DNA from 2 places in the Bradyrhizobium sp. PMVTL-01 genome. Region 2 is predicted to be linked to the other one. Evidence: riboswitches for the same ligand, from Rfam matches in the RefSeq annotation. Region 2 holds a riboswitch; the other holds the start of a gene.
The links. A riboswitch is a leader RNA that binds a small molecule or an ion and turns the genes downstream of it on or off. The one in region 2 is predicted to bind S-adenosylmethionine.
Positions count from the first base shown of each region.

Region 1: it holds a riboswitch for S-adenosylmethionine, as region 2 does, so the genes downstream of both, metX (homoserine O-acetyltransferase MetX) here and ACRQ5Q_RS39530 (O-succinylhomoserine sulfhydrylase) in region 2, are expected to answer to the same signal.

Region 1 is NZ_CP193982.1:7,811,162-7,826,097, reverse strand. Features, by position in the region: gene ACRQ5Q_RS37685 (DUF2125 domain-containing protein) at 1-771, shown strand, start outside; gene ACRQ5Q_RS37680 (prephenate/arogenate dehydrogenase family protein) at 876-1,814, opposite strand; gene hisC (histidinol-phosphate transaminase) at 1,811-2,908, opposite strand; gene ACRQ5Q_RS37670 (chorismate mutase) at 2,943-3,791, opposite strand; SAM riboswitch at 3,997-4,076, shown strand; gene metX (homoserine O-acetyltransferase MetX) at 4,162-5,364, shown strand; gene metW (methionine biosynthesis protein MetW) at 5,366-6,028, shown strand; gene ACRQ5Q_RS37655 (alpha/beta fold hydrolase) at 6,177-7,040, opposite strand; gene ACRQ5Q_RS37650 (TIGR02594 family protein) at 7,256-7,900, shown strand; gene ACRQ5Q_RS37645 (MOSC domain-containing protein) at 8,049-8,837, opposite strand; gene clpB (ATP-dependent chaperone ClpB) at 9,080-11,719, shown strand; gene ACRQ5Q_RS37635 (hypothetical protein) at 11,802-12,068, opposite strand; partial or broken gene ACRQ5Q_RS37630 (Vgb family protein) at 12,256-13,156, opposite strand; gene ACRQ5Q_RS37625 (M23 family metallopeptidase) at 13,242-14,936, opposite strand, start outside.
Region 2 is NZ_CP193982.1:8,193,463-8,208,398, forward strand. Features, by position in the region: gene ACRQ5Q_RS39495 (helix-turn-helix transcriptional regulator) at 1-316, shown strand, start outside; gene ACRQ5Q_RS39500 (VOC family protein) at 372-731, shown strand; gene ACRQ5Q_RS39505 (SRPBCC family protein) at 877-1,215, shown strand; gene ACRQ5Q_RS39510 (hypothetical protein) at 1,316-1,732, shown strand; gene ACRQ5Q_RS39515 (MATE family efflux transporter) at 1,729-3,174, opposite strand; gene ACRQ5Q_RS39520 (hypothetical protein) at 3,530-4,582, opposite strand; gene ACRQ5Q_RS39525 (2'-deoxycytidine 5'-triphosphate deaminase) at 4,668-5,726, opposite strand; SAM riboswitch at 5,884-5,963, shown strand; gene ACRQ5Q_RS39530 (O-succinylhomoserine sulfhydrylase) at 6,038-7,225, shown strand; gene ACRQ5Q_RS39535 (SGNH/GDSL hydrolase family protein) at 7,265-8,257, opposite strand; gene ACRQ5Q_RS39540 (SGNH/GDSL hydrolase family protein) at 8,270-9,049, opposite strand; gene ACRQ5Q_RS39545 (OpgC domain-containing protein) at 9,049-10,287, opposite strand; gene apaG (Co2+/Mg2+ efflux protein ApaG) at 10,514-10,906, shown strand; gene ACRQ5Q_RS39555 (Hsp33 family molecular chaperone) at 10,968-11,975, opposite strand; gene argF (ornithine carbamoyltransferase) at 12,113-13,036, opposite strand; gene ACRQ5Q_RS39565 (aspartate aminotransferase family protein) at 13,036-14,244, opposite strand; gene ACRQ5Q_RS39570 (GcrA family cell cycle regulator) at 14,698-14,936, shown strand, end outside.

The sequences.
Region 1 (14,936 bases), 380 kb from region 2:
GGGCGCAGCAGCGTGGTCGGCCTGCCGGCCGTGCCGCAGCGCGCCTCTCTCGTGTTCGACGACCCCAACATCAACCGGCTCGACGGCAGCATGCAGGTGCCGCTCGCGCGCGCCAAGCAGATCGAGCTGCATGGGCGCCTTGCGGACGGCTCGCCGGCCGATCATCCCGTGATCGAGACCGTGCTCCACGTCGCGCAAGCCAGCATCCAGGGCGTTCATCCCTTGCTCGCCGAGCCGTTCGAGGCCGACACGCGGGCGAAGATCACCGGCCTGTCCGACCTCACGCCAAAGCCCTGGCCGCAGCGCTTCCGCGAGATCCAGGCCGCCGGCGGCCATATCGAGATCCTGCAGTCGCGGATCCAGCAGGGCGAGATGATCGCAGTCGCGGCCGGCACGCTCGGCCTGTCGCCCAATGGCCGACTCGACGGCGAGCTGCAGATGACGGTGACCGGGCTCGAGCGCGTGATCCCGGCACTCGGGATCGAGAAGATGCTGGAAGAGGGCGTACCGCAGGCGACGCTGGATCGCGTCGCGCCCGGCGTGAAGTCGCAGGACCTCAATAATCTCTTTGGTGCGCTTGATCGCGCCGTTCCCGGCCTCGGCAAGGTCATCAAGCAGAACGCCAATGCCGGCCTGGCGGCCGGCGTCAACTCGATCGGCACCGAGAGCACGCTCGAGGGCAAGAAGGCGCGCAGCTTCCCGCTGAAATTCGACGACGGTGCCGTGCTGCTCGGCCCGGTCAAGGTCGGTCAGATCCCGCCGCTGTATTAGTTCTCGTCATTGCGAGCGAAGCGAAGCAATCCAGGCTTTCTCGTCGGAAACAGTCTGGATTGATTCGTCGCTGCGCTCCTCGCAATGACGGAGGAGAGAGGGGGCTACGGCTTCTTCTCGAGCTGCCCGTGCTGGCGGCCGAAATCTGCTGCCGCCGAATCCTGGCCGATCTCGACGATGCCGCGGCGGATGGCGCGGGTGCGGGTGAAGTGATCGAACAGTGCTTCGCCGTCGCCGCGCCGGATCGCGCGGGTCAGCTTGGCAAGATCCTCGGTGAAGGTGCCGAGCATCTCCAGCACCGCTTCCTTGTTGGCGAGGAACACGTCGCGCCACATCGTCGGATCTGATGCGGCAATACGGGTGAAGTCGCGGAAGCCACCGGCTGAGAATTTGATCACCTCGGACTCCGTCACCTGCGCCAGCTCGTCGGCGGTGCCGACGATGGTGTAGGCGATCAGATGCGGCAGATGGCTGGTGATCGCGAGCACGAGGTCATGATGATCCGGCGTCATCACCTCGACCTTGGCGCCCATCGCCGCCCAGAAGGCGCGCAAGTGAGCGACGGCCTCAGTGTCGGTACCCTCCGGCGGCGTGAGAATGCACCAGCGGTTGATGAAGAGCTCGGCGAAGCCGGAATCCGGCCCCGAATGCTCGGTGCCCGCGACCGGATGTGCCGGCACGAAATGGACGCCCTGCGGCAGATGCGGCGCCATGTCCCTGACCACCGCGCCCTTGACCGAGCCGACGTCGGAGACGACAGCGCCCGGCTTCAGATGCGGCGCGATCTCCTGCGCCACCGGCCCGCAGGCCCCGACAGGAATGCAGAGGATAACGAGGTCGGCGTCCTTGACGGCCTCCGCATTGGTCGCCACCACCTGGTCGACGATGCCGAGCTCGATCACCCGCGCGCGCGTCCTCTCCGAGCGCGCGGTGGTGACGATCTCGCCAGCCAGGCCCTGGAGCTTCGCAGCGCGCGCGATCGAGCCGCCGATCAGGCCGAAGCCGATCAGCGCGACGCGCTGGAAATGCGGTTTCGCGCTCATTTGCCGGCCATGAATTCGCGCAAGGCATCGACGACGAGGCGGTTGGCCTCTTCGGTGCCGATGGTCATGCGCAGGGAATGCGGCAGGCCGTAGTTCTTCAGCGCGCGCAGAACGAGGCCGCGCTTGGTGAGGAAGGCGTCGGCGTCGTCCGAGGTCCTGCCGTTGTCGGTCGGGAAGTGGATCAGCACGAAATTGGCAACGCTCGGCGTCACCCTCAGGCCGAGCTTGGTGATCTCCTCGGTCAGCCAGTTGCGCCAGGTCTCGGTGAACTGCTTCGACATCCCCTGATGGCCGGTGTCCTCGATCGCGGCGACCGCGGCATACATCGCCGGCGTCGACACGTTGAAGGGACCGCGAATGCGGTTGACCGCGTCGATGATGTGCTCGGGCCCGAACATCCAGCCGACGCGCAGCGCGGCGAGGCCGTGGATCTTGGAGAAGGTGTGCGTCACCACGGTGTTCTCGGTGGTCGCGACCAGCTCGATCCCCATTTCGTAATCGTTGCGCGAGACGTAGTCGCAATAGGCGGCGTCCAGCACCAGCAGCACGTGCGAGGGCAGGCCGGCGCGCAGGCGCTTGACCTCGTCGAACGGAATGTAGGTGCCGGTCGGGTTGTTGGGATTGGCGAGCCAGACCAGCTTCGTCTTCGGCGTGACCACCTTGAGGATGGCGTCGACGTTGCAGGTGAGGTTGGTCTCCTCGGCGATCACGTTCCTGGCGCCGACCGCCATGGTCGCGATCGGATAGACCAGGAAGCCGTGGTTGGTGGAGATCGCCTCGTCGCCCTGGCCGAGATAGGTGTGGGCGAGCAGGTTGAGGATCTCGTCCGAGCCGGCGCCGCAAATGATGCGGTTCGGATCGAGTCCGAACGAGCGGCCGATCGCTTCGCGCAGCACGCGCGAGGTGCCTTCGGGGTAGTCTTCCAGATGATCCGCCACGCGCTTGAAGGCCTCGATCGCCTTCGGCGAGGGCCCGAACGGCGTCTCGTTGGCCGAGAGCTTGAACACCTTGCGGCCCGGCTCCGGCACCGGGGTCTTGCCGGGCGTGTAGGGCGCAATATCGAGAATGCCGGGGTTCGGCACGGGGCGGGACATCTTCAACTCCGGAGTGGCTTAGGCGGTACGCGATTTACGATTTCGACCCGGTCGGGGCCACCGTATAGCGCGTTGCGTGGCTGCCGACGAGGGCCGTGGAGCGCACCGAGGCCCCCGCCTCGATCAGGGCAGCCTTGATCTTGTCGATGCTGCTCGCAGCCGTGACCGAGACCAGCAGCGCCGCGCCGTCGAAGGCGGTGTCGGGCACCGCCACGATGTCGGCCAGCGGCGACAGGGTGCGCGCAACCTCGGCATTCCACCCTGATACGCGCACGCTGAATGTCTCGACCTCGGTCACCAGGGCGCTGTCGGCGACGCGCGAGATCGCGAACACCGGCAGCGCGGCCGGATGGTCGGCGCGCTCGACGAAGGGCATCCGCGCGATGATCTTCGGTGCGCCTTCTGCCTCCAGCTCCAGCCACCACGGTGTGCGGCTGGAGGTCGCCGAGACCAGCGCCAGGTCGCCCTTGGATTTCGCCACCGCCTCGACCGCAGCCTGCGCGCTGAAATGCGCGACATAGGGCACCGTGAAACCGAAATGGAAGCGGACCGAATCGCGCATCGCGGGCTCGCTCACCGAGATGTCGGCGTGCACGGAGAACGGCGCCTGCACATAGGTGAAGGTCGAGATGATGACGCGCCAGATGCTCTCGACGGTGTCGAGCGGCAGGATGCCGCGATGACGCTGCACGATCTCGCGCATCATGGAGGCCTCGCGCGCCGGGCGGAAGGCCGAGCCGACCTCCTGGGTCTGCTTCACCTGGATCAGGCGGTCGATGATGTCGCCGCGCTGCATCAGCAGGCGATGCATGCTCTCGTCGATCGCATCGATCTCCTTGCGCAATTCCTGCAGTGATGGTGGCGCGGGCGGACGTTGGGACATATCTGACAGGACTGTTGAGAGGCGTTCCAATGCGGGCCGGCCAAAGAGACTGGTAGGGTCCGATCCGCTGCGATCGACGTCCTGATTAGGCAGTCAGGGCGACGAAAGCAAAGAGAAATGACGGCCTGTTCGGCCGGCGAGGCAGGGACGAATTTGGCTGATCCGGACCGCGACTTGACGAAAACCGCCCAAGCCGGTAGGTTTTTGCCTGTTCCGTGGTCATTTGAGCCGGCCGGCTTGCAGCCACGTTAAAAAACTCGCTAAACAGGCCGGGGACGCTTCCGATCCCGGCCGAACCTATCGTTCAGGCCGGGTTTTTCATGGCCTGATGTCAGCGACAGTCGAGCGGCAGTCGCAAACGAGGTCGATGATGGTTGTCGTCAAGTCGATTCCGAGCCCGGCGATCAGTACCGACGATCGGTCGCATGAGGTGGATCACCCGAGCTCGCTCATCGCGCATTTCGGCGCCGAGCAGCCATTGCCGCTCGATTGCGGCGTCGATCTCTCCCCGTTCCAGATCGCCTACCAGACCTATGGCGAGCTCAACGCCGACCGCTCCAACGCGATCCTGATCTGCCATGCGCTGACCGGCGACCAGCACGTGGCCAATGTGCATCCCGTCACCGGCAAGCCCGGCTGGTGGGAGACCCTGGTCGGCCCGGGCCGCCCGCTCGATCCCGACAGGTACTTCATCATCTGCTCCAATGTGATCGGCGGCTGCATGGGCTCGACCGGGCCCGCCTCGATCAATCCCGCCACCGGCAAGGTGTGGGGTCTGGAATTCCCCGTCATCACCATTCCGGACATGGTCCGCGCGCAGGCGATGCTGATCGACCGGCTCGGCATCGACACGTTGTTCGCTGTGGTCGGCGGCTCGATGGGCGGCATGCAGGTGCTGCAATGGACCGCGGCCTATCCGAGCCGGGTGTTCTCCGCGCTCGCGATCGCCTGCTCGACGCGACACTCGGCGCAGAACATCGCGTTTCACGAGCTCGGCCGCCAGGCCGTGATGGCCGATCCCGACTGGCACAATGGCGGCTATGCCGATCGCGGCATCCATCCGCATCGCGGCCTCGCTGTGGCGCGGATGGCGGCGCACATCACCTATCTCTCCGACGCCGCGCTGCATCGCAAGTTCGGCCGGCGCATGCAGGATCGCGACCTGCCGACCTTCTCGTTCGACGCCGACTTCCAGGTCGAGTCCTATCTGCGCTACCAGGGCTCGTCCTTCGTCGAGCGCTTCGATGCCAACTCCTATCTCTACCTGACGCGCGCGATGGACTATTTCGACATCGCCGCCGACCATGACGGCGTGCTGGCAAAGGCGTTCGCAGGCATCAAGACCCGCTTCTGCGTCGTCTCCTTCACCAGCGACTGGCTGTTTCCGACCTCGGAATCGCGTGCGCTGGTGCATGCGCTCAACGCCTCGAGCGCGCGGGTGTCGTTTGCCGAGATCGAGACCGATCGCGGCCACGATGCCTTCCTGCTCGACGTGCCCGAGTTTTTCGACATCTCCCGCGCCTTCCTGCAATCGGCCGGCAAGGCGCGCGGATTGAATGGCTGTGGTGGCTAGGATGTCAGTGCAGGAAGTGCTGCCGCTCGGCGGCGTTGCGGCCGGGCAGTCCGGCCAGGTTCGCGCCGACCATCTGCTGGTGGCCGAGATGGTCAAGCCGGGTTCGAAAGTGCTCGACGTCGGCTGCGGCGACGGCGACCTGCTTCAACTGCTCGAGGCCCGCGGCATCGATGGCCGCGGCATCGAGCTGTCGCGCGAGGGCGTCAACCGTTGCGTCGCCAAGGGCCTTGCGGTGGTGCAGGGCGACGCCGACACCGACCTCGTCAATTACCCCCACGACGCTTTCGACTACGTGATCCTGTCGCAAACGCTGCAGGCGACGCGGCAGCCGAAGGTGGTGCTGGAGAATCTGCTGCGCATCGGCCGCCGCGCCATCGTCTCGTTCCCGAATTTCGGCTTCTGGAAGATGCGGCTGCAGCTCCTGATCGGCGGCCATATGCCGCGCACCGAGAACCTGCCCGCGACCTGGTACGACACCGCCAATATCCACTTCTGCACCATCAAGGATTTCGTCGAGCTCTGCGACGCGATCAACGTCAAGATGGAGCGCGCCGTGGCGCTCGATCTCTACGGCCGCCCGGTGCCGCTGAACCTGCCCTGGTGGGTGTGGAACATGTTCGGCGAGCAGGGCGTGTTTCTACTCAGCCGCGGCGGGGGCAAATAGCCTTCCGTTCGCGCTCCTCAATATGAGGAGCTGAGGTCTGTCCTCCGTCATTGCGAGCGCAGCGACGCAATCCGGAATGCGTCCGCGGAAAGACTCTGGATTGCTTCGCTGCGCTCGCAATGACGGAATACCTGGCGGCGCCTTCGCTCTAATGCGCCGCCAGCGACCGCGGATCACGCACCGGCCATCGTCCCGCCTCAACCAGCGTCACGAATCGCTCCACGCTCTCGTTGAACAGCGCGGGCTCCTCGAGATTGAGCACGTGGCCCGACTTCGGAAACATCGCGAGTCCTGCGGCCGGCAGGTGCTTCTTCAGGAACAGGCTCGCTCCCACGCAGGGATCGTCCTCGTCGCCGCAGATGATCAGCGCGGGCGTCGCCACCTTGGCGATCGCATCCGCCATCGTGTAGATCGAGGGCCGGCCGCCCTGGAAGCCGCGCATCGTGTTGGCCGAACCCTTCGCATCGTGCCGCGCCAGCGCGGCGTAGAAATCGGCATGGCCGCGCGGGTCCTTGACCAGGAAGGGGATCCGGCTCGGCGCCTCGCGCGTGACCTTGGCGACCTCGGCAGAGCCCAGCGTCTCGAACTGCTCGGCATTGGCGCGGCACTGCTTGCGCCAGGCCTCGAGATTCTCGAGCTCGGAGCCGGAGCCGACGCCGGCCAGCGTCATCGACAGCGCGCGATGCGGCGCGTTCAGGCCGATCTGGAGCGAGGAGTAGGCGCCCATCGAGAGCCCGACGAGATGCGCGCGCTCGATCTTGAGATGGTCGAGCACGGCCAGCGCGTCGGTGTAGAAATGCGTGTAGGTGTAGACCTCGCCGTCAGGCACGTCCGACGGGGTGTAGCCTCGCGCCGAATAGGTGATGCAACGGTGGCCGCGCGAGAAGTAGCGCATTTGCGGCTCCCAATTGGTATAGTCGGCCGCGAACTCGTGCAGAAAAATAATCGGCGTTCCCCGACCCGCCTCTTCGAAATAGATGCGGACGTCATCCCAAGTCGTGGCGTGGGGCATTAACTGTTTCCCTCTCTTCAAGACGCCTTTGCAGGATCGCAGTTAATGTTGATGTCCGCAATGCGGCAGCTTCGCACCAGCACCGGCGCAAAATCATCGCAGCTATTCGCCGACGTTGCGTCTTTTTCTCGCCACATCCGGAAGCTTTACGCCCCGGCGGATGTCGGCCACCACACGGGCCGACGGGAAAGAGGGGTGTCAACGAAGGATGAAGAATGTTTGAGTTGTTTGCGTTCCGCCTGTCGCGTTGTGTTGTCGCGCTGGCGGTCTTCTTCGCGGCGGTTGCCGCATTGGTTTCTCCGGCCTCGGCGCGGCCGCATCATCGTCACAGCGCAGAGCGGCACACTCACGCGCACCACGCCAGACATCATCACTATCGCGATCATGCAAGCAGCTCGCGCTTCGAGCGCAGCGCGGCACAGTTGCAGGCGGGCTCCTTCGCCGACACGCATGCCAGCTACGATCCGAATGCCAACGCCGGCGGTGCTGGCATGAGCGCCGGCTTCGGCGGCGGTTGGGGCGTCGTGTCCGAGGCGCGCCGCTATCTCGGCGGCAATCCGACCGGGCGCGGCAGCCTGTGGTGCGCGCGCTTCATGAACATGGTGCTGGAGCACACCGGCCATCGTGGCACCGGCTCGGACATGGCGAACTCGTTCGCGCATTACGGCACGCGCGTCTCCGGCCCGCAGGTCGGCGCCATCGCGGTGATGTCGCGCGGCCGCCGCGGCGGCCATGTCGGCATCATCACCGGCATCGATGCGCAGGGCAATCCGGTCATGATCTCAGGCAACAGCGGCAACCGCGTCCGCGAGGCGCCGGTCTCGCGCGGCCGGATCTATGCCTATGTGATGCCGAACTGAGGCCTCACCCCGTCATTGCGAGGAGCCCGCGCAAAATTGCGAAGCAATTTCGCGCGGGCGACGAAGCAACCCAGACTGCCTCGGCGGATAGATCTCTGGATTGCTTCGCCGCGCTCGCACTGACGGAGGATGTTGAGTCGACATCGGTTCACACCAACCTTGGCTGCTCCACCGCAACCGCATCGCCCACCCCGATCTCGCCGTCGGCGACGACCTCGGCATAGATGCCGCAATCCATGTGGCCGAGATGGCGCGAGAGCGTCGGCGGGATCTCGAGATCGCGCTTGGCCGTCACCGGGTCCACATTGGTGGCCGGACAGCGTACGATGCGCTTGACCACCTTGAGCCTGGCCTCGCCGATCGCGAGCGTCTGGCCGACGAGGTCGAGCTCGGACCAGGCCGGCCAGCCCTTGACGTACAGATTGCCGCGGAAGCGCAGCGGATGCACGGCAGTGCCGCCGAGCATGGCCTCGATGGCGCGGACGCTGTCGAGGTTGATGATGGACAGGACCTTGCGGGCGAGGTCGGAAAAGCTGTGATCACGGCCCGAGAGCACCTTCGGCGGGCCCTTCAGCTCCGGCTGGAAGTTCTCGGTGAAGTAGGCCTCGATGGCGGCGCGCCCGGCGGCGGTCTCGAGATCGCCGCTGGCGACGATCTGGCCGTCCCTGCGGATGGTCAGGCGGTTGGTCGCGTCCTCGAAGCGGCTGTCGAGCGAGGCCAGGCGCTCATTGCGGGCCAGCATCAGGAACAGGATTTTCGGCTTCCATTCGGGTGCCTCGGGATCGAACCCGCTCGAGCCGTTCTCGATGGCATAGCGGCGGTCGGCGGGCAGCGTCTCCCCGCGCCGCAAGCGGACTCGGGGTAGTGGCTCCGCTGTCAGGCCCTTGATCGGATAGCGGTAGAGGCAGGCGATTTCGGCGGTCTGGCTGGCTGTCATGCCGCTACTTAGGGGATTCGACCTGCTGGCGCCAAGCCAGCCAATCAGCGCACGAAATTGTGAAGTGGCCTCTTTCGCATCCACAACCCGCTTCCCACATTTGCCTCGGGCTGGCGGCCACGCCGGTCCACGACGACCGATACCGGTTGAGAAACGTCAATGCGGTAATCGGAAACCCAATGAAGATGCCATTTGGGGTGCCTTTGAGGGCCCCGGGGGCAGGCCGAGGGAAAGACAACGACATGAACATCGACAAATATACCGAACGCTCCAGGGGCTTCATCCAGTCCGCCCAGTCGCTCGCGGTGCGCGAGGGGCATCAGCAGTTTTCCACACTGCACCTGCTGAAGGTTCTCCTGGACGACAATGAGGGTCTCGCGGCCGGTCTGATCGACCGCGCCGGCGGCAATTCCCGTGCGATTCTGAAGGCGACCGAGGAGGCCCTCAACAAGGTGCCGAAAGTTTCCGGCGGCGGCGCCGGCCAGATCTACCTCGCGCCCGAGCTCGCCCGCACTTTCGACGCCGCCGAGAAGGCCGGCGAGAAGGCCGGCGACAGCTTCGTCACCGTCGAGCGGCTGCTGCTCGGTCTCACGCTGGAGAAGACCAGCGAGGCCGGCACGATCCTCGCCAAGGGCGGCGTCACCCCGCAAAATCTCAACGCTGCCATCGAGGCGCTGCGCAAGGGCCGGACCGCGGATTCCGCGACCGCCGAGAACGCCTATGACGCGCTGAAAAAGTATGCCCGCGACCTCACCCAGGCTGCGCGCGACGGCAAGCTCGACCCGGTCATCGGCCGCGACGAGGAGATCCGCCGGACCATCCAGGTGCTCTCGCGCCGGACCAAGAACAATCCCGTCCTGATCGGCGAGCCCGGCGTCGGCAAGACCGCGATCGCGGAAGGCCTCGCGCTGCGCATCGTCAACGGCGACGTGCCGGAGAGCCTGAAGGACAAGAAGCTGCTGTCGCTCGACCTCGGTGCGCTGATTGCCGGCGCGAAATACCGCGGCGAGTTCGAGGAGCGGCTGAAGGCCGTGCTCCAGGAAGTCACCGGGAGCGACGGCAATTTCATCCTGTTCATCGACGAGATGCACACGCTGATCGGCGCGGGCAAGGGCGACGGCGCGATGGACGCGTCGAACCTGCTGAAGCCGGCGCTCGCCCGCGGCGAGCTGCACTGCATCGGCGCGACCACACTCGACGAGTACCAGAAGCACGTGGAGAAGGATGCGGCGCTGGCGCGGCGGTTCCAGCCGATCTTCGTCAGCGAACCCTCGGTCGAGGACACCATCTCGATCCTGCGCGGACTGAAGGACAAGTACGAGCAGCATCATGGCGTGCGGATTGCCGATTCCGCGCTTGTTGCGTCCGCGACGCTGTCCAACCGCTACATCACGGACCGCTTCCTGCCCGACAAGGCGATCGACCTCATGGACGAGGCGGCGGCGCGGCTGAAGATGCAGGTCGATTCCAAGCCGGAAGAGCTGGATTCGCTGGATCGCGAGATCATCCGGCTGAAGATCGAGCAGGAGGCGCTGAAGAAGGAAAGCGATCTCGGCTCCAAGACCCGTCTCGAATCGCTCGAGAAGGAGCTGGCTGAGCTCGAGGAGAAATCGGCGGCGCTGACGTCGCGCTGGAGCGCGGAGAAGGACAAGCTCTCCAACGCCCAGAAGCTGAAGGCCGACCTCGACGCACTTCGCGTCGAGCTCGCCAATGCGCAGCGGCGCGGCGAATTCCAGAAGGCCGGTGAGCTGGCCTATGGCCGCATTCCGGAGCTGGAGAAGAAGCTCGCGGACATCGAGGCCAAGGAGAACTCCGGCGAGATGATGGAGGAGGCGGTCACCGCCAACCACATCGCGCAGGTGGTCTCGCGCTGGACCGGTGTGCCCGTCGACAAGATGCTGGAGGGCGAGAAGGAGAAGCTCCTGAAGATGGAGGAGCAGCTCGGCACCCGCGTCGTCGGCCAAGCCGAGGCCGTGCGTGCGGTCGCGACCGCCGTGCGCCGCTCCCGCGCGGGCCTGCAGGACCCGAACCGCCCCACCGGCTCGTTCATGTTCTTGGGGCCCACCGGCGTCGGCAAGACCGAGCTGACGAAAGCGCTCGCCGAGTACCTGTTCAACGACGAGACCGCGATGGTCCGCCTCGACATGTCCGAATACATGGAGAAGCATTCGGTCTCGCGGCTGATCGGCGCGCCCCCGGGCTATGTCGGCTATGACGAGGGCGGCGCGCTCACCGAGGCGGTGCGGCGGCGGCCTTATCAAGTGGTGCTGTTCGACGAGATCGAGAAGGCGCATCCTGACGTCTTCAACGTGCTGCTGCAGGTGCTCGACGACGGCCGGCTGACCGACGGCCAGGGCCGTACCGTCGACTTCCGCAACACGCTGATCATCATGACCTCGAACCTCGGTTCGGAATTCCTGGTGAACCAGCCGGAAGGCGAGGACACCTCGGCCGTGCGCGATCAGGTGATGGGAACGGTGCGGGCGCATTTCCGCCCCGAATTCCTCAACCGCGTCGACGAGATCATCCTGTTCCACCGCCTGCAGAAGAGCGAAATGGGCCGGATCGTCGAGATCCAGTTCGCCCGGCTGCAGAAGCTCTTGACCGATCGCAAGATCGTGCTGACGCTCGACGCCGCCGGCCGCGACTGGTTAGCGGCCAAGGGCTGGGATCCTGCCTACGGTGCAAGGCCGCTGAAGCGAGTGATCCAGCGCTACCTGCAGGACCCGCTCGCCGAGATGATCCTCAGCGGCGACGTCAGGGACGGCGACAGCGTCGCGATCTCGTCCGAAGGCAACGTGCTGACCTTCAACGGCAAGGCGCCGCAGACCGCGGAGATCGCCCAGTTCGAGGCGCCGGTGCCGAAGCGGAAGCTGAACTGAGCGCCATCGCCGCCTGAAAACGACAGATCGCCCCGGAGAGGTTCACTTCTCCGGGGCGAATTGTTTGGGCGGCATTGACATCCTAGCCGACTGTGGATGCGGAGCCGGGCTCGGTCGGTCCAACCTCGTCGTCGCCCTCTTCTAGCTCGGACAGGATGTCGACGAGCTCGCGCACCCGTCCCTGCGCCAGCGGTCGCAAATCGTTGATCATCGGCTCATCATTGGCGAGCCAGGCCTGGGCCTCGGCGAGTTCCTCGACGGTCGCGCCGGTCCCGATGATCTGGGCAATGGTGACGTCGTCGGCCCGGTCCACGGTCTTGATGACATCGTCGCGTGAGAGGCGCGTCATGGGGCGATCCTCCTGCTGGTCGGTCCGTTAAAGCGCTGGGAATGGGATCTATCGTCATCGCGCTTTAGGTTGTTGTTTGAGCATGATCTTTCGCAAAACCGCTTCGCACTTTTCCGGACCATGCTCCAGCCTCTAACCGGGGAACCCGCACGCCGGTTCCCTTGCGGCCGGAGTCCGCCGGCAGACCCTACTTCTTCACCGCCTTGTAGATCGCATTCTCGATGTCGGAGGAGAAGTAGATGACGCCCGTCGCGCCGACCGCGACGCCCGTCGGAATGTGGGTCGGCAGGCCGCCCGGCGCGCCCGCCAGTCCGATCGGGAGATTGGCCGCGATCTCGGTCACCTTGCTGGTTTCCGGCACGATCTCGATCAGGCGCTTGGCGCCGACTTCCGCCACGATCAGCTTACCGTCGCCGTCGCGTGCGAGGCCTTCGGGCATTTTCAACTCCCTGGCGAGCACGGTCTTTTCGCCGTTGCCGTCGACCCTGGCGACTGTGCCCGCAAAGGCTTCGGTAACGTAGACCTCGCCACGCGATCCGCCGACGAGTCCCACCGGGCCCTCGAGGTCGCCAATCAGCGTGGTGCGATCCTTGCCGTGCTCGCCGCTGACGCGGACCAGCGACTTGGTGCCGAGCTCGGCCACCAGGATGCTGCCGTCCGCGAGCACGACGGCGTCATGCGGCGCCTTGAAGCCATGCAGCATGTCGCGCGTTGCGCCGGTCTCGCCGTCGACGGTGGTGGCGTAGAGCCTACCGTCCTTGCGGAAGGCGAGCGAATTGATGCCAGCAAGCCCCGAGGCGAGCTTCCTGATCGGGCCATCCCCCTTGCGCGCACAGAGCGTCGGTCAGGAAGCCGGTCCAGGCCATGGTGCCGTCGGGCGCGAATGCGATGTCGTCCGACGGGGGCGGGATTGCCACCTTGGCGGTACCACCGGCGATATCGACCTCGTAGAGCGCGGCGCCCGCGACACTGCCGGCAAACAGATGGCCGGCCTTGTCGATTCCCGGCCCGTGCACGCCATGGAACGCCGAGCCCGGAACGAGCCTGGTCACCTCCCAATCTTCTGCGGATGCATGCGGCTTTGGCAAACGAAACTTGAAATCGTGGAGTAGCTGCGTCTCGCAGCGTTCCGTTCGATCGTTGAAGTCGTCCGGCCGGTGCGCTGCGGCCGACTTAGCGGTTGGTGACCTGCAAGGGCCCGCCGGTTGCGTCCGACATGCGGGCGATGGCGGCACCCCGGCCGCTCATCATGGCGTCGAGCCGGTCGCGCTCCTTCTCGAAGCCGGCGAGCACCGTCCCTTCCAGCGAACGGCCGCGCGGCAGTTTTACGCGGAGCGGATCGACGAAGCGGCCGTTGACGAGGATTTCGTAGTGGACGTGGGGGCCCGTCGACTGGCCGGTCGAACCGACGAAGCCGATGACCTGGCCCTGCCGCACCTTTTTGCCGATCTCCATGCCCTTGGCGAAGGCCGACATGTGGCCGTAGGCGGTCTCGTAGCCGTTGGAATGCTTGATGCGGATATATTTGCCGTAGCCGCCTTCGGGGCCGGCCTTCTCGATCACGCCGTTGCCGGAGGCGAAGATCGGCGTGCCGTAGGCGGTGGCCCAGTCGACGCCGGTGTGCATCTTCAAATAGCCGAGGATCGGATGGCGGCGGCCGCCGAAGCCGGAGCGCATGATGGCGTTGTTGACGGGCTTCCTGACCAGGAACTTCTTCGCGCTCTTGCCGGTCTCGTCATAGTAGTCGACGACGCCGTCGTCCGGGCTCTGGTAGCGATAGTATTTCTTGGTCTCGCCGCCGACCGTGAGCGAGGCGAACAGCACGTCGTTCTTTTCGGTCGACGTCACGCCCTCGTCCTCGCCGGCGTAGAACACGTCGAAGGAATCGCCCGGCTGCACCTTGCGCTGGAAATCGACGTCGTAGGAGTAGATCTTGATCATGTCCTCGATGACCGGCATCGGCACTTTGTTGCGCATCGCGGTCTCGTAGATGCTCTGGTAGAGCCGGACACCGGTGCCGTCATCGTCGTCATCGTCGTCGCTGTTGGCGTTGGCCGCCGCCTCGGTGACGGTGTTCATGCTGGAGACGTCGACCGCAACGTATTTGCCGAGGTCGGACAGCGCCGCGATCGCTTCCACCATGGTGTCGTTTGCAACCACGACGCGATAGGGCTGCAGGCGGGCGCCCGGGCTTGCGGGCGCCATCAGGATGCGGAGCTTTTCGCCTTCCTTCAGGCCACCGTCGCGGCCGCGCGGGCCGAGTGTCGCGGTGATCGCCTTGATCTCGTCGGCCGTGGCGCCGAGATCGCGCAGCACGGAGCCGACGCTGTCGCCCTTCTTGACCAGATGGACGCGTTCGCCGTTGGGATTGCCGCCGGTGATCTGTTCCTTGGTCTTCGGCAGCAGCGTGACGTTTTCCGGCACCACGCGCGTCTCGAAGCCGGCATAGGGGTCGGACGGCGATACCTCGGTGGCGTAGGCCATCTTCATGTCGGACGGGCCGGTCGCGCCGGACACGTCGGCGGCGGCTTTGGCGAGCGAGGCGTAGCGCACCCCGCCATTGCCGCGCCAGTTGGCGGCATCGCGCACCCGCATCAGGATGTCGTCGAGCGCCACGACCGCGGAAATCTTGGCTTTCGGCAGCACCGGCGACAGGTCCTTGGTCACGAAGGAGACCTCGGCGTCCGGCTCGACGGCTTCCGGATTGTTCGGATCGTCCGATGCCGACTTCGAATCGGAGCCGACGTCGGTGAGCAGACGCTGGGCGTTGAACGGCGGAATCTTCGCGGACAGATCGCTCGTCGTCATCGACAGATTGCCGGCGATCCGGACGAACGGGCGCACCCGCATCACGTCGCGGTTGCCGAC
Region 2 (14,936 bases):
TTCGCATGCCGAGCTCGACCTCGAACGGGCCGCAAGGCAGGCCGGCCTCAGCCCATTCCACTTCCTGCGGCTGTTCGCGGCCGTGCTCGGCGTCACCCCGCATCAATATCTGGTCCGCTCGCGGCTGCGGCACGCCGCGCGCAGGCTTACTGAGGACGACATCGCCGTCACCGACATCGCCTATGACGTTGGGTTCGGCGACCTCTCCAATTTCGTCCGCACGTTTCATCGCGCTGCCGGCGTGTCGCCGACCAAGTTCCGGCAGGCCTCGCGCGGCCAGCGCAAGATTCTCCAAGAGCAGCTCGCCCTGAACTGACTAGGGTCGTCTCCGGCGCGCGCCAGTTGCGGCGCGCCTTGCAATGGAGACGATCATGTACGACCACATCGGATTGCGCGTTGCCGACCTCGACGCCGCCACGCGGTTCTACACCGCGGTGCTGGCTCCGCTCGGCTACGTCCTGTGCTCCAGCGGCGAGGGCTATGCCGGTTTCGGGCCGAAGGGCGAGCCGGGGCTGTGGCTGCATCTGGACAAGGGCCGGAAAGCCGACGGCGCGCATATCGCGTTTCGCGCCAAGGATCATGACGCGGTCAAGGCGTTCCACAGCGAGGGCCTGAAGAGCGGCGGCCGGGACAATGGCGGCGCCGGGCCGCGTAGCGATTACAGCCCGACCTATTATGCGGCGTTCTTGATCGACCCCGATGGCAACAATGTCGAGGCGGTTTGCCCGTGAGCTCCAGCCACTCGCTCCGTCATCGCGAGGAGCTCTAGCGACGAAGCAATCCAGACTGCTTCCGCGGGAAGATTGCTGGATTGCTTCGCTACGCTCGCAATGACGGTGTTTGTTGCAATCATCGAACATCATCAAGGACACCTTCATGGGCTCCATCCACAACGACATCCCCCTCCCCGTCCCCGCCCGCGACGTCTGGGACGCCGTGCGCGATTTCGGCGCGCTGCCGCAGCGGCTGGTGCCGGGCTTCGTCACGGCCTGCACGCTCGACGGCGACGCGCGCATCGTCACCTTCGCCAACGGCTCCGTGGCGCGCGAGGTGCTGGTCGATTGCGACGACGCGCGGCAGCGCCTCGTCGATGCAATCAACAACGAGCGGCTGAAGCATTACAGCGCCTCGGTGCAGCTTGCGACTTATGTCCAGGGCCAGACGAAGGAAGCCGTCGCCGCCATGCACCGGGCATCCCCGCCCGTTCCTCCGTGATGTTTTTCACAGAGCCGCGCCCTCGCGGGCCGTAACCATGCCCGCGTGCGTCCGGTTGGCTCCGCTCTCCCGGCGGCGCCGCGCACGCGAGGAGCATGCCATGAGGGGTGCGGACAAGGTGATCTGTCAGGCGGCCGTCGTGCTGCTGCTGTTTTCGATGTCGAGCGTGCCGGCGAAGGCGCAGTTCCTCGGCGGCGGAGGTGCCGGTGGCCAGGACATGATGACCCAGATGGCGCCGATGCTGGAGATGATGAAGGCGAAGATGGGCAAGCGCCGCTTCGCCATGCTGATGCAGACCATGGGTCCGATGATGAGCCGCATGATGGAGAACGGCGGCGGCGGCCTCGGCGGCATGATGGGGGGCGGCTACATGCCGAGCGGGCTCGGCGGCATCGGCGGCGGCGACATCATGGGCATGCTCGGCGGCTCCGGTGGCGGCGACATGATGGCGATGATCCCGCAATTGATGCGACTTGCCAATGCCGGCGGCGGTCATCGCCGTCACAGGCGTCGCTAATCCGTCGCGCCGGACAGCGCCGGCCTGATCGCGGGCTTGCCCTCGCGCGGGCCCCAACGCGTCAGCACCACGCTGGAGCATGACAGCAGGCCGAGCACGACCATCGAGCTCGCGGCCAGCCAGAAGAAGCTCTGTGCGGTGGCCTCATGCGTCAGCAGCCACCAGCCGGCGGCCGAGATGTAGATCAGCCGCGCGGTCTGCGCCAGCACCGGGCCGATCACCTTCGCCGCGCCTTGCGAGGAGAAGTACATCGTCGTTGCAAGGCCGAAGAACGCGTAGAACGGCCCGACCGTCGAGAGATATTGATGGCTCGCCGCGCGCACGGCCGCACTGTCGGTGAAGATGTTGACCCACAGATCGGGGAAGATCGCAACGAGGCATGCCGGTGCACCGACGGCCACGAAGGCGGCGGCACTGGCGATCCACGCAATGCGCCGGGCGCGCGCGATGCGGCCGGCGCCGATCGCCATCCCGACCATGGGCACGCAGGCAATGCCGAACGAGAACGCGATCGAGGTCAGCAGAAATTCCAGCCGCGCGCCGACGCCGTAGCCGGCGAGGATCGCGGTGCCGAACTTCGCCAGCATGTGGGTGAAGATCGAGATCGTCAGCACCGATTGCAGCGGGGAGAAGCAGGCGATGGCGCCGACCTTGAAAATGTCGAAGAACATCGACCACTGGATGCGCAGGCCGCGCAGCTTCAGTGCGATCCGCGCGCGGCCGGAGAACAGGTACCAGCCCATGATGCAGATGTTCATGGTGTAGGCGATCAGCGCGCCAGCCGCGACGCCGCGCATGCCGAGCTGCGGCACCGGGCCGAGCCCGAGGCCGAGCGTGCCGCCGAGCAGGATCTGCCAGGCCGCCGAGTTGAGGATGAGGAACGACGGCAGCTTCATGTTGCCGGTGCCCCGCAAGATGCCCGCCATGGTGTTGAGCAGCCAGGGCAGCACGGCGCCGCCGAAAAATACCTGCGTGTAGGCGATCGCATGCGTCAGCACATCGCCGCGGCCGCCGAGCATTTCGAGCACCCTGGGCCCGAAGATCAGCATGCCCAGCATGAAGACGAGGCCGAAGCTGATGCCGATCAGCATCGCGTGCATGGCGAGCGTGCCGGCCCGCTCGCGGTCGCCGGCACCGAGCGCGCGTGCGATGGCGGAAGCGACCGCGCCGCCCATGGCACCGCCGGACATGGTCATGGTGAGGATCACTGTCGGAAAGACCAGCGCCATCGCGGCCAGCGCTTCGACGCCGAGCCGGCCGATATAGGAGGTCTCGGCGATCACCGTGCAGGTGCCGGCCGACAGCGCGATCACGTTCGGCCAGGCGAGGGAGAGCAGCGTGCGCAGGATCGGCCCGTCCACCAGCGCGCTCCTCACGGGGCGCGGGGGCGGCGGCAACGGGCGCTCTTGCTCATCGACCGGGATCTCGGCGATGTCGGACATGTCCTCTCCCGGACGCAGGCGCCATTTGCGGCGCGGCAATCACTCGGTGTGCCAATGACTTTGTTCGCGCGAAAGGCGCAGCGAGAGGCTTGTTAGCACGGCAATCGCCGATTCCTCCTGCGCCTGATGCAGGCGTGCCCTGCGGCAGCGCATTTCAGCGCGTGGAATTGCGGCTCCCTCTTCTCCCTCCTCTCCCTCTCCCCGTTCTTACGGGAGAGGGTTGGGGTGAGGGGCCGCTTCCGCCACGACGGTGGCAACTGGACTCGCAGAGAGTCCCCCTCACCCGGAATTTGCTGTCGCAAATTCCGGCCTCTCCCCGCACGCGGGCAGAGGCAAAGCACGGCGACACTGTCGCTTACCCGATCGTCCAGACCAATGGCGGACGGCCACCCGCGGCCGGCCGCATCTGCACGCCGATGTGTCGTCCGCAACCTGCGGCCAGCCCTTCAAACAATCCCTCCAGCACCTTTGCGCAGGCGGGGTGATAATCGGGCACGTCGTCCATCAGTTTCCAGTTCTGTTGGCGGAGTTCGAACGCGCCTTCGGACTGCGTCATCTCGGCGGCATCATCCTGCGCGGCGAACAGAGCATTGAGAAACGATGCAAACTCGCCCGCACGACCGCGGGTCATCGACAGCGCCGCGGCGACCTCGTCGAAATATTGCATGCCGATCAGCCTGCCGGTGAGGTGGAGGAGATAGCCGGCATCTTCGGGGCCGAGCTGCTGCACCATCACCGGCGCGGCGGTGCGGACATATTCCATCGCGTAGTTGCGATAGGCCTTTTCCAGTCGTGGTTTCGGCCAGCTCGAGACCGGCAATGCCGGTGCGGTCCTGGCATCGAACAACGGCGCCTCCAGATGCCGCGCGAACACCAGGCGCTGATCGGGCTCGAGCGGATGGTCGTACTGGTGATAGTAGCCTTCGAGCCCGTCCTGGCCGTCGATGCTCTGCTTGGTGCAGACGAAGCCGAGGCGGAGATCGCCGAGCGCAACGCCATTGTTGGCGTGCCAGCCGCGCAGCATCGCGCGGCTGACCTCGCCCGGCACGCCGCAGATCGCGCTGCCCTTCCAGATCCACCGCGGCGGCGGATAGCGGATCCAGGCCTTGCGGTCGCTCTCGTACATGTATTCGACATGCACGCCGCCGATCCAGTTGGAGAGATAGTGGTATTGCGCGGCGGCGACCGCCGGCGGCAGATGGCTGAGCCCGAGCTTTTGCAAGCCCGGCAGGAAGCGCTCCTGCTGCTGGCGGCGGAAGACACGGAACACGAACTCCGCCGCATCCGCAGTGCCGCGGCGCGTGACGACGGTCAGGATGAGGCCGGTGAAGTAAGCGTGGTAGAGATCGGCGACCGCGCGCCAGCGCTTCCATTCGGCTTCCTGCGCGGCGTCAGTTGCGGCGGTCATGATCGCTCCCGGCTTGTTGTTTTGCGGGAGTGTGTCATTGCGCGAGGAGTGGCGCAACCGGAGGCGCTTTCTGTCGTAGCCCGGATTACACCCGGAAATGCTTGCTCAGCTTCAGACCCTGCGCCTGGTAGTTCGAGCCGATGCGCTGGCCGTACATCGCATCGGGGCGCGCCAGCATCTTCTCGTAGACGAGGCGGCCGACGATCTGGCCGTGCTCGAGGATGAACGGCACCTCGCGCGAGCGCACTTCGAGCACGGCGCGCGATCCTAGCCCGCCCGCACCGGCATAGCCGAAGCCGGGATCGAAGAAGCCGGCATAGTGCACGCGGAATTCGCCGACCAAGGGATCGAACGGCACCATCTCCGCGGCGTAATCGGGCGGCACCTGCACGGCTTCCTTGGAGGCGAGGATGTAGAACTCGCCGGGGTCGAGGATCAGGCTGCCGTCGGGACGGGCCGAGATCGGCTCCCAGAAATCTTCCACGGCGTAGCCGGCGCGGCGATCGACGTCGACGACGCCGGTGTGGCGCTTGGCGCGATAGCCGACGAAGCCATTGCCTTTCTCGCCGGAGAGATCGACGGAGACGGCGACGCCGCCGGAGAGATCGGCATCGGCGATGTCGACGAGGCGCTCGGCGGCGTGCAAGCCATCGAGCTCGTCGGCGTTGAGGATGGCGTCCCCAGTGCGGAAGCGCACCTGGCTGAGACGCGAGCCCTCGCGCACCAGCACCGGAAACGTCTTCGGGCTGATCTCGGCATAGAGCGGGCCGTGATAGCCGGCGCCGATCATGTCGAAGCGGCGGGTGCCGTCGGCGATCACGCGGGTGAAGACGTCGAGCCGGCCGGTCGAGCTCTTCGGATTTGCGGCTGCGACGATTTCCGGCGGCAGCGCGAGGCTCTCGAGCAGCGGCACGATGTAGACGCAGTTGGTCTCTAGCACCGCGCCGTCGGCGAGGCTGAACTCGTGCAGCTTCAATTCGTCGATGCGCTCGGCGACGGTGGCGCCGGGCCCGGGGAGAAAGCTGGCGCGGACGCGATAGGCGATGTCGCCGAGACGCAGATCGAGGCTCGCCGGCTGGATCTGGCTTTCGACGAAGTCGTAGGCCGGCAGGATGAGACCCGCCTCCGCCATCGCCGCGATCATGCGGTCGGGCAGGATTCCATTGGCATCGGCGGCGACCGTGAAACTCAACCGGGGGTCCTCATCTGGGGTCAGAGCATTCGGACATGCGGAAAATACGAGTCTTTCAGGGCTAGCCGATGGACGCCTTGACGGAAAGGGCATTGCGGAATATGAGCATCACTTATCCCGTGGTGATTTGAGCCGGCCGGCTTGCAGCCACGTTAAATAAATCGCTAAACAGGCCGGGGACCTCTGTGATCCCGGCCAGTGGAGATATCCAGGCCGGTTTTTTTGTGACCGTTTTCGCTCCAATGGTCACGTCGGAGGGTCCTATGTCGAAGTCGCCTGCTGCCTACCGCCCCGAAACCCGCCTGGTCCATTCCGGCACCCTGCGCTCGCAATATGGCGAGACGTCGGAGGCGCTGTTCCTGACGCAAGGCTATGTCTATGCCAGCGCCGAGGAGTGCGAGGCGCGGTTCAAGGGCGAGGACCCTGGCTTCATCTATTCGCGCTACTCCAACCCGACCATTGCGATGTTCGAGCGCCGCATGATCGAGCTCGAGGGCGCCGAAGCCGCCCGCTCCGCGGCAACCGGCATGGCCGCAGTGACGACCGCGATCCTGGCACCGCTGAAGGCCGGCGATCACGTGGTCGCCTCCCGCGCGCTGTTCGGCTCGTGCCTCTACGTCATCCAGGACCTCCTGCCGCGCTACGGCATCGAGACCACGCTGGTCGACGGCCTCGATCTCGACCAGTGGCAGCGCGCACTTCGCCCCAACACCAAGACGTTCTTCCTGGAGAGCCCGACCAACCCGACGCTCGATGTGCTCGACATTCCCGGCATCGCCGCGATCGCGCACAGCGGCGGCGCGCGCCTCGTCGTGGACAACGTGTTCGCAACGCCGATCTGGCAAAGCCCGCTCGCGCTCGGCGCCGACGTCGTCGTCTACTCCGCGACCAAGCACATCGACGGCCAGGGCCGGTGTCTCGGCGGCATCATCCTGTCCTCGGAAGCCTTCATCGCGGAGCACCTGCACAATTTCATGCGCCAGACCGGCCCGTCGATCTCGCCGTTCAACGCCTGGGTCCTGCTCAAGGGCCTGGAGACGCTGGGCGTGCGCGTGCGCGCGCAGACCGACACGGCAGCGCGCGTCGCCGAGGTACTGGCGAGCCATCCGAAGATCTCGCGCCTGGTCTATCCCGGCCGTGCCGATCATCCGCAGGCGGCGCTGGTGAAGAAGCAGATGCGCGGCGGCTCGACGCTCGTCGGCTTCGAGGTGAAGGGCGGCAAGGCGGCAGCGTTTCGCGTGCTCAACGAGCTCAAGCTTGCGAAGATCTCGAACAACCTCGGCGACGCCAAGAGCCTCGTGACGCATCCGGCCACCACGACGCATCAGCGCCTCAAGCCGGAAGACCGCGCCGCGCTCGGCATCAGCGAGGGTTTCATCCGCTTCTCCGCGGGGCTGGAGCATGCGGACGATCTGATCGAGGATATCACCGCAGCGCTGGAGAAGGCGTGATCTTCCTTGCCCTCCCCTGGCGGGAGCAGGTAAGAGCCGTCACATCGGCCGATACGTCCTCACATCCGCCGGCACGTTCACCCCGAGCTTGATCTGCCCGACGGAGCGGATGATGTCGTCGCCGAGCAGCTGGGCGAAGCAGGCGTAGCCCCAGTCATTCATGTGCAGGCCGTCGGCGATGACGAAGCTCTCGACCGGGATCGACTGGTTCTCGTGCCAGTCGCGCATCACTTCGAAGCGCGGGAAGATGCCGACGTGGCGGAGCTCGGCGACCTTGCCGAGCAGCTTCACCATCTTGCCGGCGCTCTCCTTGCGCTGATTGACGGCCGGCGAATATTGCGGATCGACCAGCACGATGTCGGCGCCGCCGGCGGCCTGGATGCGGGAGATGCCGTCCTCGACCAGTTTTGCGGTATCGCCGGGATCGAGATTGCGCAGCACGGCGTTGGTGCCGACCTGCCAGATCACCATGTCCGGATGCAGGTCGATCACCTGCGTCTGAAGGCGCTTCATCATCTCCGGCGCATCCTCGCCGCCCACGCCGGCGTTGACGACGGTGATGTCGGCGGTCGGATAGTGCCGGCGCAGCTGTGCGGCGAGACGGTTCGGATAGTTGAAATCGGGCGAGCTCGCGCCGTAGCCGGCGGTCGACGACGAGCCGAACGCGACGATCACGACGGGCTGGCCGGCCGCGAGCTTGGCCGCGACATGAGGGAGCGAGCCCATCGTCTTCGAGCCGCCCTTCGGCGGCAGGCATGGCACGCGGTTGAAGATATCGCCGGCAGACTTGGCGGCCTGCTTGACCTTGTCGATGGCGCGCGCGGTGATGCCACGCTGCTCGGGGGACGTCACGGCGCCCGTGGTCTGGGAACGCGAGGCGGGAGCGGGATCAGCGGTTTGCGCCGGCGCTTGCGTCGTCTGCGCGGCTTGCGCCTGCGCGCGCGACTGCGACACCGGCGTCAGCAACAGCAGCGCTGCCGCCGCTGATATAGCCAGCCATGCCGTCGGGCAAAAAGGGCGGAGAGAACTCATTAACGCTAGACCTCAATTTTGCTGCTGGGCCGGCCCCAGATGGGCTGCGTCAAACACGAACTGTGCCAACGCCCGGCCAAGGCAATCATGGACCTGTTTCGCCAGCTCCGGCCCGTGGGACGGGCTGAACAGGTCGAACTGACCCTGGTCATTCCACTGCCGCATGATCGCGAAACGATCGAACAGCGGGATGTCGTGCTCCTGCGCCACCACCCGCATATTGTCGAGATAGGGCGGCACCGAGATCATGGTCTCTGTGCGCGGGCTGTACTGCAAATTCATCAACACGACGTCAGCCCCTGCATTTTGCAGCGCGGCAACCCCCTCGGTCACAGCACCGCGAAACTCATCGGGATCGATGGCTCGGATAGCATCCACGGTCCCGGTCTGCCAGATGACCAAAGTAGGCCTTTTTGCTTCCATCAGCTTAACGAAGGTGGTGGCCGCCTCCTCTGCTGTTTTCTTGCTCTGTATTTCTACGGAGACGTGCACGACCTCCGAGGGTGGCAGCTTCTCCTTCAAGATGGCCTGCATGCGCGCCGGATAGGAGGCGTCCTCGGAGGCCGGAATCGTGGTCGAGCGGCTGCCGATGACCAGGATTTCCAGCGGTTTGCCCGATTTGACGGCCTCGGCAACCTTGGGAAGCTGGCTTTCGCTGGTGAGGAGATAAGACGGCAATTCGCAGGCTGCGGGCGCGGCGGCAGCGGCAGGCGCAGCATCGTCCGCGCGCGCCTGGGGCGCGGCGAGGCCACCGCATAGCAGGATCAGGCTCAGGAGAACCTTCGCCTTCATCAGCCTCCTCCCGCCAGATCGGCGTTGCCGACGGCGTTTTTGGTTTTCGCACCGCTCTTGTCAGCCACGCGCTTGTACCACGAAATCACCCAGGCAACGCCCCACATGACCAGGATTCCGGAGAGACTAATCAGCGCATGCATGGCTGCGCCGCCGGAGACCTCGGCCAGGATGAAATGGCCGGCGAAGGCGAGGAAGACGCCGAGGCAGAAGATCTCGAGCGAATGCTGGCCGCACAGGATCAGCGGTCGCAGCCACTGCGATTTCAGGCCCGGCCAGTCGCGCGGCAGGAAGCGCACCGTGAGCGCGGCCAGCGCCAGGAAATGCGTGAAGCGCAGAACGTCGAGATCGGTCTTGTCGATCGGATACATCCATTGCTCGAGCCGCTTCGGCATCAGATGGGACAGGTGCGGCAGATACCAGGTCAGCGTCACGTAGAACGCCGCCACGATATAGGCGATCGAGATCCACATCGTTACCGGCGACGCTAAAATACGCGACATGCGCCGCGCACCTCCGAGCGCACACCATGCACCGAAGACGAAAAGCAATTGCCAGGCCAGCGGATTGAAGGCCCAGAAGCCGTTCGGATAGGCGGAGAAGTAGAGATCGTATTCCCAGGTCACCGCGTAGAGCACGACGGAAAGGCCGAGCGTGACGTCGGGCTTCCAGCGCATCGACCACAGGATCACGGGCAGCGCCAGCATCAGGACGATATACAGCGGCAGCACGTCCATGTTGACGGGACGGAAACGCAGCAGCAGCGCCTGCACGATGGTGATGTCGGGCTGCTTGAGGAAGTCCATGATCCCCATCTCTTCGGTGTAGAGCGGGTTCTCGAAACGGGTCGCCACGTAGGAGATCTCGGCGAGGAAGATCGTGAACAGGAAGACGTGCGCGACGTAGATCTGCCAGACCCGCCGCAGGATGCGGGCGGTAGCGATGACGACGCCACCCTCCAGCATCGCGCGGCCGTAGACGAAGGCGGCGGTGTAGCCGGAGATGAAGATGAAGATCTCCGTGGCGTCGCTGAAGCCGTAATTGCGGATCGTGAACCACGTCAAAAGGCTCGTCGGCAGATGGTCGATGAAGATCAGCCACAGCGCCAGCCCACGGAACAGGTCAAGGCGGAGTTCGCGCTCGCCGATGGCGGGCAGCGTGATGGCGGCTGCACGCGGCTCCGCAGGTTTGGCGGTTCCTGCGATGCTCGATCCCGTCACTTGGTCGGCAATGGTCATCGGGGCCTAAAAACCCTCACCCAAATCGCGACGTTGAAGGAGTGTACCGGTCCGGCCGTCATCTCGCAAAGCGGCCGGATCACATGGGGGTGTCTCCCCCCTGGGGATGTCATCCCTTGGGGATTCTTTCCTTGGGGTGTACTTCCTCGCCAATTCTGGCGGCACGATGTCGCCAAAACCGCCTCGGGGTTTGGTTCCGACGCCGGATTTCGGTATGATGGCAGCCATGTACCGCGCCGTGACCCGCCAGATCGAAGTGACCGTCGAGCCGAACTTTGTTCCGGAGCAGTCGTCGGCCGACCGCTCCCGCTATTTCTGGTCGTACACCATCGTCATCACCAATTCCGGCGACGAGACGGTGCAGCTCAAGACGCGGCACTGGATCATCACCGACGCCACCGGTCGCCAGCAGGAGGTCAGGGGCGAGGGCGTGGTCGGCGAACAGCCGACGCTCGCCCCCGGCGAGCGGTTCGAATACACTTCCGGCGTGCCGCTCACGACCGCATCCGGCTTCATGACCGGCCGCTACCAGATGGTCAGCGAAACCGGCGAGCGCTTCGAGATCGACGTGCCGACGTTCTCGCTAGACAGCCCGGATAACAAGCGGGTGTTGAATTAGCACCGTGCCGTACCTCCACATCGTCGTTGCTTCGCTGCGCTTGCAATGACGGAGGATGGACTTACGCGTCCTCGACGCCCGCCTCGTGCGGCGTGAACTGGTAGACCGACGAACAGAACTCGCAGGTCACGACGACCTTGTCGTCCTTCACCATCGCCGCGCGGTCGTCGGGCGAGAAGCTCTTCAGCATGGACGCGACCGCGTCGCGCGAGCAGGAGCACTGCGCCTTCAGCGACAGCGGCTTGAACACGCGTACGCCACGCTCGTGAAACAGGCGATAGAGCAGCCGCTCGCCGGAGAGCTCCGGATCGATCAGCTCGACGTCCTCGACGGTCTCGATCAGCGAGCGCGCCTCGACCCAGGCGTCGTCCTCGGCGACACTGTGCGCCTCGACACCTTCGGGCGCATCGCCGGGATGCAGGTCCGCCTGCCGCGCGCGCTCGGGAGCCTTCGGCAGGAATTGCATCAGCATCCCGCCGGCGCGCCAGCGATGCTTGCCGCCGTCGCTCGAGCGCCACTCCTCGCCGACGGCGAGGCGCACCTTGGTCGGGATCTGCTCGGAGCGCAGGAAATATTCGTGGGCGGCATCTTCCAGGCTGCCGCCGTCGAGCGCGACGAGGCCCTGGTAGCGGCTCATGTCGGGGCCCTGATCGATGGTCATCGCAAGATGACCGCGGCCGAGCAGCGTGCCGGAATCCTTCGCCGTGCCGACGCGCGAGGCGTCGTAGCGGGCATAGGCCCGCAGATGATCCGGCGCCTTGTAGTCGACGACCAGGAACGACACCGGGCCGTCGGTCTGGGCCTGCAGGATGAAGCGGCCCTCGAATTTCAGCGCCGAACCGAGCAGCGTCGCCAGCACGATCGCCTCGCCGAGCAGCTTGCCGACAGGCGCTGGATAATCGTGCTTGGTCAGGATGTCGTCGAGCGCAGGGCCAAGCCGCACCAGGCGACCGCGCACGTCGAGCGCGTCGACCTCGTAAGGCAGCACGGCGTCGTCGACCGGAACCGCTGATGGCGCGCGGACCGGGCCTTCAGGCCCGGTTTTCATGTCAGGGGATTGGAAAACCATGGCGCTTTATCTGGGGTCGGAGAGCCGGGAATGGAAGGGGGTGTGTTCCGGCGATCGGATCTCGTGCACGCGAGTACAAATTCCGTGTCGTCCTGACGAAAGTCAGGATGACGATCCAATATTACGCGACCGCGCCGCTACTTCACCGCGTCGAAGCACCAAGCCAGAATGCCCTTCTGCGCGTGCAGGCGGTTTTCGGCCTCGTCGAACACGACCGATTGCGGGCCGTCGATCACCTCGTCGGTGACCTCCTCGCCGCGATGGGCCGGCAGGCAGTGCATGAACAGCGCGTCGGGCTTGGCCAGCGACATCAGCTTCGCATTGACCTGATAGGGCTTGAGCACGTTGTGACGGTGCTCGCCTTCCTTGTCGCCCATCGACACCCAGGTGTCGGTGACGACGCAGTCGGCGCCCTTCACGGCGGCCTCGGGATCAGAGCCGAGCACGATCGGCGCGCCCGTCGCCTTGATCCAGTCGCGCATCGCCTTCTTCGGCGCGAGCTCCGGGGGCGTTGCCACATTGAGCTGGAATTTGAAGCGCTCGGCGGCATGCGCCCAGGAGGCCAGCACGTTGTTGTCGTCGCCGGTCCAGGCCACCGTCCGGCCCTCGATCGGGCCGCGATGCTCCTGATAGGTCATGAGGTCCGCCATGACCTGGCAGGGATGCGAGCGCCGCGTCAGGCCGTTGATGACCGGCACGGTCGCATTCGCCGCAAGCTCCAGCAGCGCCTCATGGTTGAGGATGCGGATCATGATGGCATCGACATAGCGCGACAGCACGCGCGCGGTGTCGGCGATGGTCTCGCCGCGGCCGAGCTGCATCTCGGCGCCGGTGAGCATGATGGGCTCACCGCCGAGCTGGCGCATGGCGACGTCGAACGAGACGCGGGTGCGCGTCGAGGGACGCTCGAAGATCATCGCCAGCGTCTTGCCTTCGAGCGGCTTCACCGGCTGCTGCGCCTTCTGCTTCGCCTTCATGGCGGCGGAGGCGTCGAGCATGCTCTTGAGCTCCGACAACGGCAGCTCGTTGATGTCCAGGAAGTGCTTCGGCGACTTGCTCATCAGCTTGCAGCCCGCTTGGTCTGACTGGACGAGATCGCAGCGCAGGCGCGCTCCAGCCGCGCAACGCTGTCCTCGATCTCGGCCTCGGTGACGATCAACGGCGGCAGGAAGCGCACGACATTGTCGCCGGCGCCGACCGTGAGCAGCTTTTCATTGCGCAAGGCCGCAACGAGATCGCCCGAGGGCACCACGGCCTTGATGCCGATCAAGAGGCCCTCGCCACGCACCTCGCTGACGACGTCAGGGTGACGGTCGATCACGGAGGCGAGCTTCTGCTTGAGCAGCAGCGACATCTTCTGCACGTGGTCGAAGAAGCCGGGCTTGAGCATGATGTCGAGCACGGCATTGGCAGCCGCGATCGCCAGCGGATTCCCGCCGAACGTGGAGCCGTGCGAGCCGGGCCCCATGCCGGCTGCCGCCTCCGCGGTGGCCAGCACCGCGCCGATCGGGAAGCCGCCGCCGAGCGCCTTGGCGAGCGACATCACGTCAGGTGTGACGCCGGTGCGCCGATGCGCGAACAGATCTCCGGTGCGACCCATGCCGGTCTGCACCTCGTCGAAGGCGAGCAGCAGGCCCTTCTCGTCGCAGAGCTGACGCAGCGCCTTGAGGAAGGCGGGCGTCGACGATCGCACGCCGCCCTCACCCTGGATCGGCTCGAGCAGGATGCCGGCGGTCTGCGGACCGATCGCCTTCTTGACGGCTTCGATGTCACCATGCGGGACCTGGTCGAAGCCGTCCATCGGCGGGCCGAACCCTTCAAGATATTTTGCAGATCCCGTCGCAGCGAGCGTCGCCAGCGTGCGGCCGTGGAAGGCGCCCTCGAAGGTGATGATGCGGTAGCGCTCCGCATGGCCCTTGGAGAAGTGATGATGGCGGACCAGCTTGATCACGCCTTCCAGCGCTTCGGCGCCGGAATTGCAGAAGAACACGAAGTCCGCGAAGCTTTCCTGGCACAGACGCGCCGCGAGTTTCTCGCCGTCCGGGCTCTGGAACAGGTTCGACATGTGCCAGAGCTTGGTCGCCTGCTCCTGCAACGCCTTGACCAGCGCGGGATGGGCATGGCCGAGCGCGTTGACGGCGACGCCCGAGGTGAAATCGAGATAGCGCTCGCCATTGGTCGCGATCAGCCAGCAGCCTTCGCCGCGCTCGAAACCGAGGTTGGCCCTGGCGAAAACGGGGAGCAAATGCGGCGCGGCGCTGTCAGTCATGACGATCACTTGATGTTGCGGACGGCCTGAAGCGCTCACGCAGCGCACCATCAACCGGCCCGGAAAACGAAACGTGCCGCCTTTTAAGGGCGGCACGTGGCACTATCTTATGCCGGGTAGAACGGGTGTCAATGCCGCCTGAAAGCCCCGGGAAACGCTGAATCCGTAGTCTTGCGGTGCCGGATTTGCGGGGTTTTTGCCACGGAACATGTGGAAGCGAGTCGGCTGACTCTTGCGCGTGAGTCACGCCATATTGTAGCGTTTGGCTTGTCAGATACGACATCTCGTGCAGCAGTTCTGATCCTCTAAGTCCTCATGTACCGGCGTAAACGTTCGGGCGTTCTGGTTACGCCCGGCGAGCCTTAAGGGATTCTGGCGGCACGGGTTTTTCGAGGCTTAGGCATTCGCCGCGAGGCGCCAGGACGGCAGCCGCACGGCGAGGGAAAGGGTGCAATGACGGTTTTGACCTGGTCCGACGATCGCGTCGAGCAGCTGAAAAAGCTCTGGGAGGCCGGATTGTCGGCCAGCCAGATCGCAGCCGAGCTCGGCAACGTGACCCGTAATGCCGTGATCGGCAAGGTGCACAGGCTCGGCCTGTCGGGCCGCGCCAAGAGCCCCTCATCGGCAGCTCCCCGGCCGCGCAAGGCGCGCCCGGCTCAGCACATGATGCGGGTCAGCCGCCCGATTGCGCG